4 regions of the Pseudomonas sp. GW823-FHT02E01 genome follow, and region 3 is predicted to be linked to each of the others. Evidence: predicted binding sites of a transcription regulator. Region 3 holds the regulator's gene; each other region holds the start of a gene.
The links. The regulator sigma-54, encoded in region 3, starts transcription at its own class of promoters, with help from an activator protein. The targets are predictions, from matches to a motif close to ANTGGCATNNANNTTGCTNT.
Positions count from the first base shown of each region.

Region 1 (2,191 bases), on a different contig from region 3:
CTTGCTTGTCATGCTGCTGATGTGGCTGCCCGCGACATTTGCGGCAGAACCCGGTTACCCACTGGATGCGCCGGCACCGGATGGACGGCGAGTCGGCGGGACCCTGACCCAGGAGCTGCCGGCACCGCCCATTGCCGAAGACGAGAACAAGGACCTCAAGCGTGAGCGCAATTACCCCGATCAACCGCCCACCATACCCCACAGCATTCGCGGGTATGCCATCGACATGAACAGCAACAAGTGCCTGACCTGCCACAGTCGCGCCAACAGTGCGCGTACCCAGGCGCCGATGATCAGCATCACTCACTACATGGACCGTGACGGCCAGGCATTGGCGGCGGTGTCGCCGCGCCGATACTTCTGCAACCAGTGTCACGTGCCGCAAAAGGATGTGAAGCCACTGGTGAGCAACAGCTTCAAGAACATCGACCAGGTCTTGCAAGACGAAATCAACCACCAGCCGAAACCTTGAGGAAAGGCCATGAAATCTTTGCTTGCCTTGCTCAAGGATTATTGGGGTGTGCTGCGTCGGCCCAGCGTGCATTACAGCCTGGGTTTCCTGACTCTCGGCGGGTTTATCGCCGGGGTGATTTTCTGGGGTGGGTTCAACACCGCGCTGGAAGCGACCAACACCGAGAAGTTCTGCACGTCCTGCCATGAAATGCGTGACAACGTTTTTGTCGAGTTGCAGGAAACCATTCACTACACCAACCGCTCGGGTGTGCGCGCCACGTGCCCGGACTGTCACGTCCCCCACGAGTGGACGCACAAGATCGCCCGCAAGATGCAGGCTTCCAAGGAGGTCTGGGGCAAGCTGTTCGGCACTATCAGTACCCGGGACAAGTTTCTGGGCATGCGCCGGGAGCTGGCCGAACACGAGTGGGCACGGCTCAAGGCCAACGATTCCCGGGAGTGTCGCAACTGCCATAACTTCGAGTTCATGGACTTCACACGCCAGGGTAAACGCGCCGCCAACATGCACTCCACCTCATTGGCCAGCGGCCAGGCGACCTGTATCGATTGCCATAAAGGCATTGCCCACAAATTGCCCGACATGAGCGGCGTGAAAGGTTGGTAGCCGGCTTTTCAAGGCGTTGCCGCCAAGCGGCATAACCGCGCCGGTTTTTCGTCTTCGATACATCGTTCGATTCCCTTCTGATTAGCCTCCAGCCCTCTGTTTAAAGGGGGTTGGAGCCGCTGCGCGCAAGTTGGTCTGCAAATTGCTACAGCCTGCGCAACACAGCAGTGGGCGGCAAACGTCCGGCAGGCAGAGGAAAGAGTGTGGACAAGTACCTTTATGTGGCAATGACCGGCGCCAGCCAGAATGCACTGGCGCAAAAGGCTCATGCCAACAACCTCGCGAACATCTCCACCAACGGCTTCCAGAAAGACCTGGAGCAGGCCCGTTCGATGCCGGTGTTCGGTGACAGCTTTCCGGCGCGTGCGTTTGCCATGTCCGAACGCCCGGCCACGGATTTTTCCCCCGGCTCACTGGTGGAAACCGGCCGCGACCTCGACGTTGCCGTGCAAGGCAACGGCTGGATTGCCGTACAGAATCCCGATGGCGGTGAAAGCTACGTGCGCACCGGCAGCCTGAACGTTGACGCCCTGGGTGTGCTGCGCGCCGGCAACGGCATGCCGGTCATGGGCAATGGCGGGCCGATTTCCGTGCCGCCGGAGCAGCAGATCGAAGTCGGCGAGGACGGCACCATCAGCATCCGCGCGATGGGCGAAGGTCCCCGGGTGATGGCGGAAGTCGACCGCATCAAGCTGGTCAACCCGGACTTCAAGAACATGACCAAGGGCCTGGATGGTTCGATCCACACCAAGGACGGCGCGCCTGCGCAGGCCGATGCCAACGTCAAGCTGGTGTCCGGGTTCCTCGAATCGAGCAACGTCAATGCCGTGGAGGAGATGACCTCCGTTCTGGCCCTGGCCAAGCAGTTCGAGCTGCACATCAAGATGATGAACACCGCCAAAGACGATGACCAGGCCATGGCTCGGGTCTTGCAGATCAGCTAATTACCAGAACGTCGCGCCGTAAAACAGGCGCACGAGGAGAATCGAATGCTTCCGGCTCTATGGGTTGCCAAAACAGGTCTGTCCGCCCAGGACACCAACCTGACCACCATTTCCAACAACCTGGCCAACGTGTCGACCACGGGTTTCAAACGTGACCGCGCCGAGTTCC
Region 1 is NZ_JBXAJS010000011.1:172,016-174,206, reverse strand. Features, by position in the region: gene AC1RDQ_RS24310 (nitrate reductase cytochrome c-type subunit) at 11-472, shown strand; gene AC1RDQ_RS24305 (cytochrome c3 family protein) at 482-1,078, shown strand; gene AC1RDQ_RS24300 (flagellar basal body rod protein FlgF) at 1,282-2,022, shown strand; gene flgG (flagellar basal-body rod protein FlgG) at 2,068-2,191, shown strand, end outside.
Region 1: AC1RDQ_RS24300 (flagellar basal body rod protein FlgF) is a predicted target of sigma-54. The motif match lies at 1,208-1,227, and genes of this name have one in related genera.

Region 2 (2,191 bases), on a different contig from region 3:
GCAGCTGTAGTACAGCTCGTATTCCAGTGGGTGTACGAAGGTACGTACCTTGATTTCTTCTTCGCTTTTCAGGGCGATGTAAGCGTCGATGAAGTCGTCGCTGAAAACGCCGCCTTTGGTCAGGAACGCACGACCTTTGTCCAGCTCTTCCAGGGCTTCTTTCAGGCTGCCGCAAACTTGTGGGATCTCTTTGGCCTCTTCAGGCGGCAGGTCGTACAGGTTTTTGTCAGCGGCGTCGCCAGGGTGGATCTTGTTCTGGATGCCGTCCAGGCCAGCCATCAACAGTGCGGCGAAGCACAGGTACGGGTTGGCAGCCGGATCCGGGAAGCGTGCTTCGATACGGCGGGCTTTCGGGCTCGACACGTAAGGAATACGGATCGAAGCGGAACGGTTGCGAGCCGAGTAGGCCAGCATCACTGGAGCTTCGAAGCCTGGAACCAGACGCTTGTAGGAGTTGGTCGCCGGGTTGGTGAAGCCGTTCAGGGCCTTACCGTGCTTGATGATGCCGCCGATGAAGTACAGGGCGGTGTCGGACAGGCCGGCATAGCCTTCGCCAGCGAAGGTGTTCTTGCCATCTTTCCAGATGGACATGTGTACGTGCATACCCGAGCCGTTGTCGCCGTACAGAGGCTTAGGCATGAAGGTCGCGGTGCGGCCGTAGGCATCGGCAACGTTGTGCACAACGTACTTCAGGGTTTGGGTTTCGTCGGCTTTCTTCACCAGGGTGTTGAACTTGACGCCGATTTCGTTCTGGCCGGCAGTTGCCACTTCGTGGTGGTGAACTTCGACGGTCAGGCCCATTTCTTCCAGTGCGTTGCACATGGAGGTACGGATTTCGTGGTCGTGGTCGAACGGCGGAACCGGGAAATAGCCGCCTTTGACGCCTGGACGGTGGCCTTTGTTGCCGCCTTCGATGTCCTGGTCGGACATCCACGAACCTTGTTCAGAGTAGATCTTGAACATGGAACCGGAAATGTCGGACTTGAACTTCACCTGGTCAAAGATGAAGAACTCTGGCTCCGGACCGGCGTATACGGTGTCACCGATAGCGGTGGCTTTCAGGTGCTCTTCGGCGCGCTTGGCGATCGCACGTGGGTCGCGGTCGTAGCCTTGCATGCTCGAAGGCTCGATGATGTCGCAGACCAGGATCAGGGTCGGTTCTTCGGTGAACGGATCCAGAACAGCGGTGGAGTCGTCCGGCATCAGGATCATGTCGGAGGCTTCGATGCCTTTCCAGCCGGCGATGGAGGAGCCGTCGAACATTTTGCCGACTTCGAAGAAGTCGTCATCCAGCGCATCGCGAGCCGGCATGGTCACGTGGTGCTGAGTGCCTTTGGTGTCCGTGAAGCGCAGATCAATCCACTTGACGTCATGATCTTTGATGAGTTGAACCGACTTCGACATAGTGTCCTCCGGGTGTATTAGGGCTGGTAGTGGATGCCCTTAAATGTTTGTGATGCCGGCGCGAATACTCTGCCAAGGCAACCTGCCTCACAAGGGAGCAAATTGCATGCCAGTGCCCCAGCATGGATTTTTTGCCCCAAAATCACGCTTGAGAGGGCGTTTTGCCCTTTAAAGCAGAAAAGCTCGCCCTGTAATGTGGCGCCATATCCAATAAGTGACCTGTTTTGGTGCATGCAAAACCTTCTGCACATTAACTGGTTAAACCTTGAGCAATTTCCGCTATAATCCGCGCCCCCCTTTTTCGGCAGGCCATGCGCGCGCTGTTTCCATGAAATTAATCGTAAAAGTCTTCCCCGAGATCACCATCAAGAGTCGACCTGTCCGGACGAAATTTATCCGCCAGTTGGCCAAAAACATCCGCGCCGTGCTCCGTGATCTGGACCCGGTCGTGGTGGTGAACGGCGTGTGGGACAATCTCGAGCTGGAAACCCGTGTTACCGACCCGAAAGCCTTGAAAGAGATGGGTGAGCGCCTGACCTGCATGCCGGGCATCGCGCACTTTCTGCAGATCGACGAGTACCCGCTGGGCGACTTCGACGACATCACCGAAAAGTGCAGGCAGCACTACGGCGATGCGCTGGCCGGGAAAATTTTCTCGGTGCGCTGCAAGCGTGCGGGCAAGCACACGTTCAGCTCGATGGACGTCGAAAAATACGTCGGCAGCAAGCTGCGTCGCGAGTGCGGCGCCGCCGGGATCGACCTGAAAGCGCCGGAAATCGAAGTCCGG
Region 2 is NZ_JBXAJS010000004.1:380,190-382,380, reverse strand. Features, by position in the region: gene glnA (type I glutamate--ammonia ligase) at 1-1,404, opposite strand, end outside; gene thiI (tRNA uracil 4-sulfurtransferase ThiI) at 1,733-2,191, shown strand, end outside.
Region 2: glnA (type I glutamate--ammonia ligase) is a predicted target of sigma-54. The motif match lies at 1,499-1,518, and genes of this name have one in related genera.

Region 3 (2,191 bases):
ATCAATGCACTGATGGGCGAAACACAGCCCTTGAGACGGCAATGTGGAATAGCGATGCCATTGCCAAACCCGGTGGAGCCGAGTTTTTCACGGGCGATCAGCGCCTCGAAGACATCTTGCATCTCCAGGGCCGGCACTTCGCGGGCGATAAGATTGGCAATTTGTTCGAGGGCTTTCTTTTTACTGCCTCCCGGCACGTTCACCAGGGAACGGCCGGGGGTCAGGATACTTTCAAGTCGGATCATGGGTTGGGAGTGTTAACGACCGGTTGCGCCCTGGAGGAGGCTCTGGGTCTTTTCCTTATGCTTTTTGAGTTGTTTATCCAGCTTGTCGGTGAGTGCGTCGATCGCGGCATACATATCGGTATGTTCCGCGTTGGCGACCACTTCATTCCCGGGAATATGCAGCGTGGCTTCGATTTTCTGCTTCAGTTTTTCGACGGTCATCGTGACCTGCACATTAGTGATCTTGTCGAAATGTCGCTCCAATCGTTCGAGTTTTTCGCCGATGTAGGTGCGAAGAGGTTCGGTCACTTCCAGTTGGTGTCCACTGATGTTGACTTGCATACAGCTTCTCCTTCGTTGCCAGTGCATAAAGCGGTAGATCAGATGATCTACCACTGGAACGCTGTGGCGTGGCCCTACATCAACCGCTTGCGTTCGCTCGAAGGCGCGATCCCGAGGGATTCGCGGTACTTGGCGACGGTGCGGCGAGCCACCTGAATGCCTTGTGCCTCCAGTAAACCAGCGATCTTGCTGTCACTCAACGGCTTTTTCTGATTTTCCGCTGCAACCAGTTTTTTGATGATCGCCCGGATCGCCGTGGACGAGCATTCGCCGCCTTCGGAGGTGCTTACGTGACTGGAAAAAAAGTACTTCAGTTCATAAATGCCCCGGGGGGTGTGCATGAACTTCTGGGTGGTCACCCGTGAAATCGTCGATTCATGCATGCCGACCGCTTCGGCGATGTCATGCAGGACCAGCGGCTTCATGGCTTCGTCGCCGTACTCCAGAAAGCCGCGCTGATGCTCGACGATCTGGGTGGCAACCTTCATCAGGGTTTCATTGCGGCTTTGCAGGCTCTTGATGAACCAGCGGGCCTCCTGCAACTGATTGCGCATGAAGGTATTGTCGGCGCTGGTGTCGGCGCGGCGCACGAAACCGGCGTACTGGGCATTGACCCGCAGCCGTGGCACCGACTCCTGATTGAGCTCCACCAGCCAGCGCTCGTTGTCCTTGCGCACGATGACGTCAGGAACGACGTACTCGGCTTCGGTGGACTCGATCTGCGAGCCCGGGCGCGGGTTGAGGCTCTGGACCAGCTCGATGACCTGGCGCAGCTCATCTTCCTTGAGCTTCATGCGACGCATCAACTGGCTGTAGTCGCGGCTGCCAAGCAGGTCGATGTAATCGGTGACCAGGCGCTTGGCCTCGGCCAGCCAAGGGGTCTTGGCAGGCAGCTGGCGCAATTGCAGCAGCAGGCATTCGCCCAGGTTGCGGGCGCCGATGCCGGCGGGCTCGAATTGCTGGATGCGGTGCAGGACGGCTTCGATTTCGTCCAGTTCGATGTCCAGTTCCGGGTCGAACGCTTCGAGGATTTCCTCGAGGGTTTCGTCCAGGTAGCCCTGATTGTTGATGCAGTCGATCAGGGTCACGGCGATCAGGCGATCGGTGTCGGACATCGGGGCCAGGTTCAGTTGCCACAGCAAGTGGCTCTGCAGGCTTTCGCCGGCCGAGGTGCGGGTGGTGAAGTCCCACTCGTCATCATCATTGCTGGGCAGGCTGCTGGCGCTGGTCTGGTAAACGTCTTCCCACGCGGTGTCGACGGGGAGTTCGTTGGGGATACGCTCGTTCCAGTCACCCTCATCGAGGTTATCAACCGTCGGGGCGCTTTCCTGGTAGGAGGGCTCCTGGATGTCGGTGTTGGGCTTTTGTTCGGCGTTATCGGCCAGGGGGTCGGAATTGTCGAAGTCGTCGCCTTCTTCCTGGCGTTCGAGCATCGGATTGGACTCCAGGGCCTCCTGGATTTCCTGTTGCAGGTCCAGGGTCGACAATTGGAGCAGGCGGATGGCCTGTTGCAGCTGCGGTGTCATCGTCAGCTGCTGGCCCATTCTCAAGACTAGCGATGGTTTCATGGCAGGGGCTTAACACCTTATTCGCCGGCGCACATGCGCCATCCACTACAGGGCGCC
Region 3 is NZ_JBXAJS010000017.1:23,021-25,211, reverse strand. Features, by position in the region: gene ptsN (PTS IIA-like nitrogen regulatory protein PtsN) at 1-245, opposite strand, end outside; gene hpf (ribosome hibernation-promoting factor, HPF/YfiA family) at 258-566, opposite strand; gene AC1RDQ_RS27565 (RNA polymerase factor sigma-54) at 641-2,134, opposite strand.

Region 4 (2,191 bases), on a different contig from region 3:
GGGCACGACCCGGGTTTCACGACCCGACAGGACAAACGGCCGCAAGTCGATATGGCGTGGCGCAATGCCGTTTTCGACAAAGGTCGGACAGGTCGACAGTGACAGCGTCGGTTGCGCGATATACGCATGGGGCTTGGCGATGATCCGCGCGCGGAAGGCTTCGATTTCCGCCGCCGTCGCCGCCGGCCCCACCAGCATTCCGTACCCGCCGGAGCCTTGGGTTTCCTTGACCACCAGTTCTGGAAGATTGGCCAGCACGTGGGAAAGCTCAGACGGATTACGGCATTGCCAGGTCGGCACGTTCTTCAGGATCGGTTCTTCATCGAGGTAGAAACGGATCATGTCGGTAACGAACGGATACACCGATTTGTCGTCCGCTACCCCCGTGCCAATGGCATTGGCCAGCACCACGTTGCCGGAACGGTAGGACGACAGCAGCCCCGGCACACCGAGCATCGATTCCGGGTTGAAGGCCAGGGGATCGAGGAAGGCGTCGTCGAGGCGACGATAAATCACGTCGACCGCTTTCGGCCCGTCGGTGGTGCGCATGTAGACCTTGTCGTCACGCACGAACAGGTCCGCGCCCTCCACCAGTTCCACGCCCATTTCCCGCGCCAGGAACGCATGTTCGAAGAACGCACTGTTGAAGCGCCCCGGCGTCAGCACCACCACGCTCGGGTTATCGATGGGGCTTGAACTTTTCAGGGTGTCGAGCAGCAAGTTCGGGTAGTGGTCGATGGGGGCAATGCGTTGCGCCGCGAACAGCTCGGGAAACAGGCGCATCATCATCTTGCGGTCTTCGAGCATGTAGCTGACGCCGCTCGGCGTACGCAGATTGTCTTCAAGCACGTAGTAGGTGCCATCGCCGTCGCGCACCAGGTCGACGCCGGAGATGTGCGAATAGATATCGCGGTGCAGGTCCAGGCCCTGCATCGCCAACTGGTACTGCTCGTTGGCCAGCACCTGCTCGGCCGGAATGATGCCGGCCTTGATGATGCGCTGCTCGTGGTAAAGGTCGGCGAGGAACATGTTCAACGCCTTGACCCGCTGGATGCAGCCGCGTTCGACAATCCGCCATTCGCTGGCGGGGATGCTGCGTGGAATGGTGTCGAAGGGGATCAGGCGCTCTGTGCCCTGCTCGTCCCCGTAGAGCGTGAAGGTAATCCCGGCGCGATGAAACAACAGATCGGCCTCGCGTCGCCGTTGTGCCAGAAGCTCGTCAGGCGTCTCGGCCAGCCAACGGGCAAACTCCCGATAATGCGGGCGGACCAGGCCGCCGGCATCGTACATCTCATCAAAATAGGTGCGGATCATGCCGTACTCCTTGTCACTCGGACGTCCAGACCTTCGCAAGGCCCGTGCCATCGGCATAAACGCTTAAATTTCAATCGGTTGGATAATCAACGCGCACGTACCGCACCAATCCTGTGCGGTAAATGCCCCAACCTGATCGCCCCCGCTTCATTGCAAGGCGTGGTAGTCGCCTATCACCAGCATAGTCAGAGTTGATTTCACTGCCCGCCAATGGGTACGGATAATCCAGGCATTCGCTGAAAAGCTCATCGAACTTCCCTTTTAGCCGCCTGCCCTGGCGGCTTTTTTTTGGTGTCCAACGCCCACAAATGAAAACGGCCAACCCGAAGGTCAGCCGTGATTGCTGATTGTCACTGTTCATAAGGTTATGCGAGTCGCCCTCGTACCTCCTGTTTCACACCCCAGCCTTCGATGATGCCGCCCAGAGGCTCGACCACTGCTTCGAAACCCTGTTCGAAGTCGCCAATATCGTCGTAGGTGGCATACATGACCTTGCACAGCTCCAGCGCCCAGGCGCCGTCGTCGCGCACACTGACTTGCGCATCCAGGGATTCACCACGGTGGAAATGACCTGCCGCCCTGCGTGCCCGCTCCTCATCCGGGAAAATGGCGTAGAACTCGATGGGATGAAACCGTGAAAAGTCAAAACCGCCTTCTTTCATGCGGCGCAGCACGCTGCTGCTGATGTCTTCTTGATAGGCTGTGCTCATGAAACGTCCTCCTCAAAACGATGGATAGACTTTCCGTACTCCCTCACCCGCAACCGAACAGCGCGAGCGACGGCAACCGATGTGCCGGCGGGAAACAAGCATGGAGCTGACAAGACCAGACCTTAGCGATTCATTCGCTGATCTCGCTTGCAGAGTAGCCTCAAGAC
Region 4 is NZ_JBXAJS010000008.1:258,454-260,644, forward strand. Features, by position in the region: gene AC1RDQ_RS20685 (circularly permuted type 2 ATP-grasp protein) at 1-1,314, opposite strand, end outside; gene AC1RDQ_RS20690 (ribonuclease E inhibitor RraB) at 1,680-2,024, opposite strand.
Region 4: AC1RDQ_RS20685 (circularly permuted type 2 ATP-grasp protein) is a predicted target of sigma-54. The motif match lies at 1,347-1,366, and genes of this name have one in related genera.